2 regions of the Pseudomonas sp. FG36 genome follow, and region 2 is predicted to be linked to the other one. Evidence: predicted binding sites of a transcription regulator. Region 2 holds the regulator's gene; the other holds the start of a gene.

Region 1 (5,291 bases), on a different contig from region 2:
ACGCAGCGCCTGCACGCTGGGGCCGGCATAGCGCATGAAACGGGTACCGGCCGGGGTCAGGGCGACGCCCTGGTGGCTGCGCTCGAACAGGCGAGCCTCCAGCAGATCCTCCAGCTCCTTGAGGGTCTTGGAGATCGCTGGCTGGCTGATCGCAAGCACGTCGGCGGCCCTGGCCAGGCTGCCCTGCCGGGCAATCTCCAGGAAGCACAGCAGATGGCGGAACTTGATGCGGGTATCGAGGTTCATGCCCGGCAGTGTATCCGCGCAGGCCAGACCTGCAACGTCTGGTTGCTCCGTGCGAGCATCAGCTACGGGCAAGTTCGACTTCGGCGCCGCGCAGGCGCGCCGTCCACACCCGCAAGACCTGTGTCGGGTCCTCCAGGCAGCGCCCGTCGTGCAGGCAAAAATGCTGCTTGTACAGCGGCGCCGCGACTACCAGTTCGCCCTGCAGGCTGGCCAGCAGCCCGCGTCCGATGATATTGGCGCCGGAGCGCGGATCGCGGTTTTCCAGCGCGTAGACCTGTCGATCCCGCCCCGGCAGGTAGAACAGCGCGACCTGCTCGCCTTTATGCCACACCACCACCCCGGAGTCGGCGACCAGGTCACTGGCCTGGCACACCGCCTGCCAGCGGGTTTCACTTGCTACAGCCGTGTTGGACAGGTTCATCACATTGTCTCCTCATGGGTGGGAATCAGCTGCAGGGGCGCCGCCGGCCGGCGTTGGCCGCGCTCGCGCACGAAGTGCACATCCGGATCGGCGCGTTGGTCATTGACGAAGGTGCGGAAGCGCTTGAGCTTTTCCGGATCGCCCAAGGCGTTGGCCCATTCGCATTCGTAGCGGTCGACCACCTGCTGCATCTGCGTCTCGAGTTCGCGGGCCAGGCCCAGGCTGTCGTTGATCACCACCTGCTTGAGGTAGTCGAGCCCGCCTTCGAGGCCCTCGCGCCACACCGAGGTGCGCTGCAGTTTGTCGGCGGTGCGGATGTAGAACATCAGCACGCGGTCGATCAGGCGCACCAGGGTCTCGTCGTCCAGGTCGGTGGCGAACAGTTCGGCGTGGCGCGGGCGCATGCCACCGTTGCCGCACACGTACAGGTTCCAGCCCTTGTCGGTGGCGATCACGCCGATGTCCTTGCTTTGCGCCTCGGCGCATTCGCGAGTGCAGCCAGACACCGCGAACTTGAGCTTGTGCGGCGCGCGCAGGCCCTTGTAGCGGTCCTCCAGGCGCAAGGCCATGGCCACGCTGTCCTGCACGCCATAGCGGCACCAGGTGCTGCCGACGCAGGACTTCACCGTGCGCGTCGACTTGCCGTAGGCGTGCCCGGTCTCGAAGCCGGCGGCGATCAGCTCGCCCCAGATCAGCGGCAGCTCGTGCAACTGGGCACCGAACAGGTCGATGCGCTGGCCGCCGGTGATCTTGGTATAGAGGTCGTACTTCTTTGCCACCTGGCCGATCACGATGAGTTTTTCCGGGGTGATCTCGCCGCCGGGAATGCGCGGCACCACCGAGTAGGTGCCGTTCTTCTGCATGTTAGCCATGAAGGTGTCGTTGGTGTCCTGCAGCGGCACCAGCGCCGGGTCCATGATCGGCTGGTTCCAGCACGAGGCGAGGATGTTGCCCACCGCCGGCTTGCAGATGGCGCACCCCACGTGGCCTTTGCCATGGCGTTCGAGCAGCTCGCTGAAGGTGCGGATGCCCTCCACCCGCACCAGCCCGTAAAGCTCCTGGCGGGTGTAGGCGAAGTGTTCGCACAGGCTCTTGTCGACGGTCACGCCGCGGGCAGTCAGTTCGTGCTCGAACACTTGCTTGAGCAGCGCCGCGCAACCGCCGCAACCGCTGGCCGCCCTGGTGCAGGACTTGACGGCGGCGAGGTCGCTGCAGCCACTGTCGATGGCGGCGCACACCGCGCCCTTGCTGACGTTGTGGCACGAGCAGATGGTTGCGCTGTCGGGCAAGGCATCGGCGCCCAGCGCCGGTGCGCCGCTGCCCTGGGGCAGAATCAGCGCGGCCGGGTCGGCCGGTAGCTTGATGCCGTTCTGGGCGTATTGCAGCAGGGTGTCGTAGTAGCTGTTGTCACCCACCAATACCGCGCCAAGCACACGCTTGCCGCTGGCATCGACCACCAGGCGCCGGTATGAAGCGGTGGCTTCGTCGATGAAGCGGTAGCTGCGCGCGCCCGGCGTGACGCCCTGGGCATCGCCGATGGAGCCGACGTCCACCCCCAGCAGCTTGAGCTTGGTCGACATGTCGGCGCCGCTGAATTCGCCCGCCGACTCGCCCATCACCAGGGCAGCCAGGTTACGCGCCATGGCGTAGCCCGGGGCGACCAGGCCGAACACACTGCCGTTCCACGAAGCGCATTCGCCAATGGCGAAGATGCGTGGGTCGCTGGAGCGGCACTGACTGTCGATCACCACGCCGCCGCGAGGGGCGATCTCCAGGCCGCAGGCGCGGCCCAGGGCATCCTGCGGGCGAATGCCGGCGGAGAACACGATCAGGTCGGTTTCCAGGTGTTCGCCGCCATCGAAGTTCATGCGGTAGCGGTAGTGTTCGCCAGCGCTGATCGACTGGGTGGCGCGGGCCAGGTGCACGCCCACGCCCAACGCCTCGATGCGCGCCTTGAGCGCCGCGCCGCCCTCGCCATCCAGCTGGACCGGCATCAGGCGCGGCGCGAACTCCACCACATGCGCTTGTAGGCCTAGCGACTTGAGGGCGTTGGCGGCTTCGAGGCCGAGCAGGCCGCCGCCGACCACCACCCCACGACGAGCGCTCCCGGCGGCGGCGCGGATCGCATCGAGGTCTTCGAGGGTGCGATAGACCAGGCGCGCATTGCCGCTGGACCCTTCGATGGGCGGCACGAACGGGTAGGAGCCGGTGGCCAGGATCAACTGGTCATAGCCGAGGCGGCCTTCGGCGGTGATCACTTCCTGGCGTTCGCGATCGATGTCCAGTACCGCCTCGCCCAGGTGCAGGTGCACGCCATTGCTCGCATAGTAGTCGCGGTCGCACAGGGCCAGGGTTTCGGCGCAACTGCCAGTGAAGTATTCCGAGAGGTGCACCCGGTCGTAGGCGCGCTGACGCTCCTCGGCGAATACGTGCAGTTCGAAGCGCGCCAAGGCGCCGCGCTCGATCAGTTGCTCGACGCAGTGATGGCCGACCATGCCATTGCCGACGATGACCAGTCGCGCTCGTTGTGCTTCGTTCGCTGTTGCCTGCATAGCCGATCCTCGATCACGGAAAAACGAAAAAGGCGCCTGGAGCCGAAGCTCCAGGCGCCTTTGCCTGTACTCATCAGTGTGAGGCCCCTGTCGACCGCCGTTGGTCGTTGGGGCTGTTGTGCATCGGTTGAAGCAGGGAATGTGCCAGGCTTCCGGTCATCGCGGGGCAAGCCCGCTCCCACGAGGGTTGCAGCGTGCCACGAGACCTTTGGGTATGAGTTGGCCAGGTGATGCGGTCGCACAAACAGGGTGCAGCCTCACCACCGTGGTGCATCAATACACATCTCGCCGGTAGCGCTTGTCCCGCGCCAACCCCTCGACGTACGCCGCTGCCATGGTCTTGTCCAGGCCACCATGTTCCGCCACGAGCTGGCGCAAGGCCGCGTCCACGTCCCGGGCCATAAACCGGGCATCGCCACAGACATACACATGCGCGCCGTCCTGCAACCAGCGCCACAGCTCGGCGCCGTGCTCCAGCAGGCGGTGCTGCACATAGACCTTTTGCGGCTGGTCACGCGAGAACGCGGTGCTCAGACGCACATGCCCGCTGGCCTCCCAGGCCTGCAGTTGTTCGCGGTAATAGAAGTCGCAGGCGGCATGCTGTTCGCCGAAGAACAGCCAGTTGCGCCCCTTGGCCGCACGTATCTCGCGCTCTTCAAGGAAGGCGCGGAAGGGGGCGATACCGGTACCAGGGCCGATCATGACGATGGGCACACCGTCGTCCTCGGGCAGGCGGAAGTGTTTCGATGGCTGGGCAAATATCCCGACCTCCAGCGCCGTTGCCCGGTCCGCGAGGAAGCTCGAACAGACGCCCTTGCGCTCGCCATGGCGCACGATGGACACGGTCAGGTGCACCTGGCCGGGATGAGCCCGGGGGCTGGAGCTGATCGAGTACAGGCGCGGCTGCAAGGGTTTGAGCAGCGACAACCAGTTGCCCAGCGGCAAGGCCTGGGGGTGTTCGCGCAGCACGTCGGCCAGCTGGTGGCCCCACAGCCATTCCTTGAGTTCGTCCTTGCATTCTGGCAGCAGCAGGCGTTGCAGGTCGGGAGCGTGCTGGCTGAAGGTTTCGAGCTGCTGGCGGCTGACCTGGGTGATGTCCAGGTGCCGCTCCAGCGCGGTTCGCAGGGGCATTGGTGCATGGCCCTTGAGTTCGATCTCGGTTTGGCCTTCCAGCTGCATCAGCGTGAGCAGTTCGTCGACCAGATCCGGGCAATTGCGCGGCCATACGCCCAGGGCATCGCCAGGTTGATAGCGCAGGTCGCTACCGGACAGGTCGAAAACCAGTTGGCGAGTCTCCTTGGTTGAACCGGGCCCGCTGAGCAGGCTGTTCTCCCGCAAGGTGGCAGGCCAGGGCTGATGTTTGCCGTGGGCGGCGACCGGCGCGGCAGGGGCTACCGGGCCACCGCCAAGCTCGGACAACAGGGCATCGAGCCAGGCGCCGAAGGCCGCTTCGCAATCCGGCTCGCAGTCGACCCGGTCCAGCAGGCGCCGGGCGCCCAGGTCGGCCAGGCGTTGGTCGAGCTTGCGGCCGAAGCCGCAGAACTGGTCGTAGCTTGAATCGCCCAGGGCCAGCACGGCGTAAGGGAGGGTGGCGCAACTGGCGCCTTCGTCGTCCTGCAGCGCCCGCCAGAACGCGGTGCCGCTGTCCGGCGCATCGCCGTCGCCGAAGGTGCTGGCGATCAGCAGCAGGCTGGCGGCGCCTCGCAGTTGGGATGGGCGCACCGCCTCCATGCAACTGAGCGCGACCACCAGCCCCGCGTCGCGCAGGCGTTGGGCGCAGCGTTCGGCGAGTTGCTCGCCATTGCCGGTCTGTGAGGCCCACAGCACATGGTGACGAGGGCTTTCCAGCGCTGCTTGCGGCGCCGGCGCGGGCCGGGCGAACAGGCCGGCCAGCAGGCCGTCGACGAACAGGCGTCGTTCCGGCGCCAGGGGCGCACCGGGCGGCAGGCAAGGCACGTTCTCGGTGCTGGCCTGGCTCAGGCCGAGCAGGAAACCTTGCAGGTAATGGCGCTCTTCCTCGGCCAGGACCGGAGCCGGCAAAGCCTCCAGGCCGAGCAGGCGGGACAGGGTGG
Region 2 (5,291 bases):
AGTTGGCCAAGCCGTTCAGTAATGTACACCGAGCGGTGGTGGCCGCCGGTACAGCCGATGGCGATGGTGACATAGGCACGGTTGCTGGCGGCGAAGCGCGGCAGCCATTTGAGCAGGTAGCTGGAAATGTCCTGGAACATCTCCTCGACGTCCGGCTGCGCGGCCAGGTAGCCGATTACCGGCTGTTCGAGGCCGGAATGTTCGCGAAGTTCCGGCTTCCAGTACGGATTGGGCAGGCAGCGCACGTCGAACACCAGGTCGGCGTCCACCGGCATGCCACGCTTGAAACCGAATGACTCGACAAGAAACGCAGTGCCGGGCTCGGGCTGGTTGAGCAGGCGCAGCTTGATCGAGTCACGCAACTGGTACAGGTTCAGGTTGGTGGTGTCGATCTTCAGGTCGGCAAGGTCGGCAATCGGCCCCAGCAGCTCGCTCTCCACCCGGATTGCCTCGGCCAGCGAACGGCTGTCGTTGGTCAGCGGGTGGCGGCGGCGGGTTTCCGAGAACCGCTTGAGCAGCGTGTCTTCGTCGGCATCCAGATACAGCACGTCGCACTGGATATGCCGGGAACGTGCCTCCTCCAGCAACTGCGGGAAGCGTGACAGATGGCTGGGCAGGTTGCGTGCATCGATCGAGACCGCAACCTTGGGCTGCAGCAGCTCGGTATTGATCAAGGCGTTTTCAGCCAGCTGCGGCAACAGCCCGGCGGGCAGGTTGTCGATGCAGTAGTAGCCGTTGTCTTCCAGCACGTCGAGGGCGGTGCTCTTACCGGAGCCGGAGCGACCGCTGACGATGATCAGGCGCATGTTCAGTGCTCGTTCTGTACGTCCAGGACGACCTGGTAGAGGGTCTCGCTGCTGTCGGCGGCACGCAGGCGATCGCGAACCTCCTTGCGATCGAGCATGCTGGCGATCTGGCGCAGCAGTTCAAGGTGGGCGTCGGTGGCGGCCTCCGGGACCAGCAGGACAAACAGCAGGTCGACCGGCGCGCCATCGATGGCATCGTAATCGATGGGGGCGTCCAGGTGCAGCAGGGCGCTGACAGGCGCGCTGCAACCTGCCAGGCGGCAGTGGGGAATGGCGATGCCATTGCCAAAACCGGTGGAACCCAGTTTTTCGCGAGCCCACAGGCTGTCGAAGACGTCTTGCATCTCCAGCTCGGGTACTTGCTCGGCGATCAGGTTGGCGACCTTTTCCAGGGCGCGCTTCTTACTGCCGCCCGGCACGTTCACGAGGGAACGGCCGGGGGTCAGGATGGTTTCAAGTCGGATCATGGATGAGGGGGATCAGCGGGCGGCTGCGCCTTGCAGCAGGCTTTGCTGTTTTTCCTTGTGTTTTTTCAGTTGGCGGTCGAGCTTGTCGGCCAGGGCATCGATGGCTGCATACATGTCTTGGTGTTCGGCGTTTGCAACCACCTCACCGCCGGGAATCTGGAGCGTGGCTTCGATCTTCTGCTGAAGCTTCTCGACTTTCATGATCACCGTCACGTTGGTGATCTTGTCGAAATGACCCTCCACCCGGGCGAGCTTCTCGAGCACGTAATCGCGCAGTGGTTGGGTGACTTCTACATGCTGTCCACTGATGTTGACTTGCATACAGCTTCTCCTTTGTTGCCCGTGCATAAAGAGGCAGGTGTTGCACCTGCCACTGAAACGCTGTGGCACATCCGGGGGCTACATCAGCCGCTTGCGCTCGCTCGAGGGGGCGATCCCCAACGACTCGCGATACTTGGCGACGGTGCGACGGGCTACCTGGATGCCTTGTGCCTCCAGTAAACCAGCGATCTTGCTGTCACTCAATGGCTTTTTCTGATTTTCCGCAGCCACCAGTTTCTTGATGATCGCGCGGATTGCCGTGGACGAGCATTCGCCGCCCTCGGCGGTGCTCACGTGGCTCGAGAAAAAGTATTTCAGTTCGTAGATGCCGCGCGGGGTGTGCATGTATTTCTGCGTGGTCACCCGGGAAATGGTCGATTCGTGCATGCCCACCGCCTCGGCGATGTCATGCAGGACCAGCGGCTTCATGGCCTCGTCGCCATGGTCGAGGAAGCCACGCTGGTGTTCGACGATCTGCGTCGCCACCTTCATCAGCGTCTCGTTGCGGCTCTGCAGGCTCTTGATGAACCAGCGCGCTTCCTGCAACTGGTTGCGCATGAAGGTGTTGTCGGCGCTGGTGTCGGCACGACGGACGAAGCCGGCGTACTGCGGATTGACGCGCAGCTTCGGCACTGCCTCCTGGTTGAGCTCGACCAGCCAGCGCTCGCTGTCCTTGCGCACGATGACGTCGGGCACGACGTACTCGGGTTCACTGGACTCGATCTGCGAGCCTGGGCGCGGGTTTAGGCTCTGCACCAGTTCGATGATCTGGCGCAGCTCGTCTTCCTTGAGCTTCATGCGGCGCATCAGCTGGCTGTAGTCACGGCTGCCGAGCAGGTCGATGAAGTCGGTGACCAGGCGCTGTGCCTCGCTCATCCAGGGTGTCGAGGCCGGTAGCTGGCGCAGTTGCAGCAGCAGGCATTCGCCGAGGGTGCGGGCGCCAATGCCGGCAGGCTCGAACTGCTGGATGCGGTGCAGTACCGCCTCGACCTCGTCCAGTTCGATATCCAGCTCGGGGTCGAAGCCGGCGCAGATTTCTTCAAGGGTGTCTTCCAGGTAGCCCTGGGCGTTGATGCTGTCGATCAGGGTGACGGCGATCAGGCGGTCGGTGTCGGACATCGGCGCCAGGTTGAGCTGCCACAGCAGGTGGCTTTGCAGGCTCTCGCCCACCGATGTGCGAGTGGTGAAGTCCCATTCGTCGTCATCGTTGCTGGGCAGGCTGCTGGCGCTGGTCTGGTAGATGTCTTCCCAGGCGGTGTCGACCGGCAATTCGTTGGGGATCCGCTCGGCCCACTCGCCGTCCTCGAGGTTGTCCGTGGTGCTGCTGGAGGTTTCCTGGAAACTGTTGTCCTGGGCTTCGGCGACCGGCTTGTTCTCGGCGTTGTCCGCCATCGGGTCGCTGTTGTCGAAGTCCTCGCCGTCTTCCTGACGTTCGAGCATCGGGTTGGACTCCAGCGCTTCCTGGATTTCCTGCTGGAGGTCCAGGGTGGAGAGCTGAAGCAGGCGGATGGCCTGTTGCAACTGAGGTGTCATCGTCAGTTGCTGGCCCATTTTTAGGACGAGCGATGGTTTCATGGCTGGGGCTTAATACCTTGTTGCCGGCGCGCATGCGCCATCCACTACACGTAGGGCGCTTGGGCGCCGACTTTAAGCAAGTTATATGCCTGAAATTGCAGCGTTTGCCTAGAGCACTGTAACAACTTAAGCCCCGATCAGGCGCATTCGCCAGTGCTCCGGGCAGGCCTGCGGTCAGAGTCGGAACTCGTGCCCCAGGTAAACTTCCTTGACCAGCTGGTTGGCCAGGATGGTCTCGGCATCGCCTTCGGCGATCAGTTGGCCATCGTTGACGATGTAGGCCGTCTCGCAGATGTCCAGGGTCTCGCGAACGTTGTGGTCGGTGATCAGTACGCCGATGCCCTTGTTCTTGAGGTGGTGGATGATCTGCTTGATGTCGCCGACGGAAATCGGGTCGACACCGGCGAACGGTTCGTCCAGCAGGATGAACTTGGGTGCGGTGGCCAGGGCGCGGGCGATCTCGACCCGGCGACGCTCACCACCGGACAGGCTCATGCCCAGGTTGTCGCGGATGTGGCTGATGTGGAATTCCTGCAGCAGGCTTTCCAGCTCCTTGCGTCGGCCTTCGCGGTCGAGGTCTTTGCGGGTCTCGAGAATGGCCATGATGTTGTCGGCCACCGACAGCTTGCGGAAGATCGAGGCTTCCTGCGGCAGGTAGCCGATACCGGCCTGGGCGCGCCCGTGCATCGGCTGGTGGCTGACGTCGAGGCTGTCGATCAGCACACGGCCCTGGTCGGCCTGGACCAGGCCGACGATCATGTAGAAACAGGTGGTCTTGCCGGCGCCGTTGGGGCCGAGCAGGCCGACGATCTGGCCGCTGTCGATGGACAGGCTGACGTCGCGCACGACTTGCCTGCCCTTGTAGCTCTTGGCCAGGTGCTGGGCTTTGAGGGTTGCCATTTACTCGGCCTTTTTCTTCGGTTGAATGACCATGTCGATACGCTGACGCGGTGCAGTCACATTGCCACCGCGCCCGGCGGTAGCCACCTGGGTCTTGGTGTTGTAGACGATTTTCTCGCCTTCGGTGGTGTTGCCTTCGTTCTCGACCTTGGCGCGGTCGGTGAGGATCACCACGTCTTTCTGCGCCTGGTACTGGATGGTCACGGCCCAGCCTTTCATCTTGTCGGGCTTGGCGGCGCTCTGCTGCTGCTCGAAGTAGGCCAGGTTGCCCACCGAGGTGACCACGTCGATATCGCCGTTGGCGGCGCGGGTCATGGTCACGGTGTTGCCTTTGATCATCATCGAACCCTGAGTGATGATCACGTCGCCCGTGTAGGTGGCGACGCCCTGCTTGTCGTCCAGGTGGGCGTTGTCCGCCTGGATGCGGATCGGCTGGTCACGGTCGTTCGGCAGGGCGAAGGCGCTCGCGCTTCCCAGTGCTACGCCCAGGCTGAGCAGAAGGGGGATGGTTTTAACGAGCCTCATACTGTCCTCTTACGTTAGAGAGCAGGTCCATCCTGCCTTCTTTCAAATACGCTTTCATTCCTTTGCCCGTAGTCGTGCCACCGGCGCCGTCGATTCTAACGGCTTGCTCGGTCTGCGCATATTGCTTCTGCGGGAACACGGTCATGCGTGTGCTGGTGATGATGGTTTCGCGTTGCTTCTCGTCGGTGCGCGCCACGCGCACTTCGTCGATCAGCTCCACCTCGGTGCCGTCCGGGTTGACCTCGGCGCGCTTGCTCTGCACATGCCAGGGGTACTCGGTGCCACGGTACATGTGCAGGTCGGGGGTGGTCACCAGGGTGACCTCGCTGGCCTTGAGGTGCTCGACCTTGGCGGCGGTCATCTCGTACTGCAGCTTGCCGTCGGGCAGGAACTGCAGGCTGTGGGCGTTGATCGCGTAGTAGTCGATGGCGCTCTGGTCGACCTGGGCCTGGGGCTGTTCGAGGAAGCTTTCCGGGCTGATGTTCCAATAGCCAACAGCAACCAGCACGGCGGCAATCCCGCCTAGCAGCGCGACATTTCTGATCTTCTTGCTGAGCATGGGCAGCCTTACAGGTAATGGGCGTTGGCAGCGTCCAGGGTGCCCTGGGCCTGCATGATCAGTTCACAGAACTCGCGGGCGGCGCCTTCGCCGCCGCGGGCCTGGGTAACGCCGTGGGCGTGCTGGCGAACGAAGGCC

Evidence for each region. The regulator sigma-54, encoded in region 2, starts transcription at its own class of promoters, with help from an activator protein. The targets are predictions, from matches to a motif close to ANTGGCATNNANNTTGCTNT.
Region 1: nirB (nitrite reductase large subunit NirB) is a predicted target of sigma-54. The motif match lies at 3,349-3,368, and genes of this name have one in related genera.

What each region holds. Positions count from the first base shown of each region.
Region 1 covers NZ_JBMDJQ010000006.1:138,925-144,215, forward strand. The annotation lists gene pcaQ (pca operon transcription factor PcaQ) at 1-246, opposite strand, end outside; gene nirD (nitrite reductase small subunit NirD) at 305-667, opposite strand; gene nirB (nitrite reductase large subunit NirB) at 667-3,219, opposite strand; gene ACODS9_RS07460 (bifunctional nitrate reductase/sulfite reductase flavoprotein subunit alpha) at 3,493-5,291, opposite strand, start outside.
Region 2 covers NZ_JBMDJQ010000057.1:7,167-12,457, forward strand. The annotation lists gene rapZ (RNase adapter RapZ) at 1-806, opposite strand, end outside; gene ptsN (PTS IIA-like nitrogen regulatory protein PtsN) at 809-1,273, opposite strand; gene hpf (ribosome hibernation-promoting factor, HPF/YfiA family) at 1,286-1,594, opposite strand; gene ACODS9_RS25620 (RNA polymerase factor sigma-54) at 1,673-3,169, opposite strand; gene lptB (LPS export ABC transporter ATP-binding protein) at 3,344-4,069, opposite strand; gene lptA (lipopolysaccharide transport periplasmic protein LptA) at 4,070-4,594, opposite strand; gene lptC (LPS export ABC transporter periplasmic protein LptC) at 4,581-5,153, opposite strand; gene ACODS9_RS25640 (KdsC family phosphatase) at 5,162-5,291, opposite strand, start outside.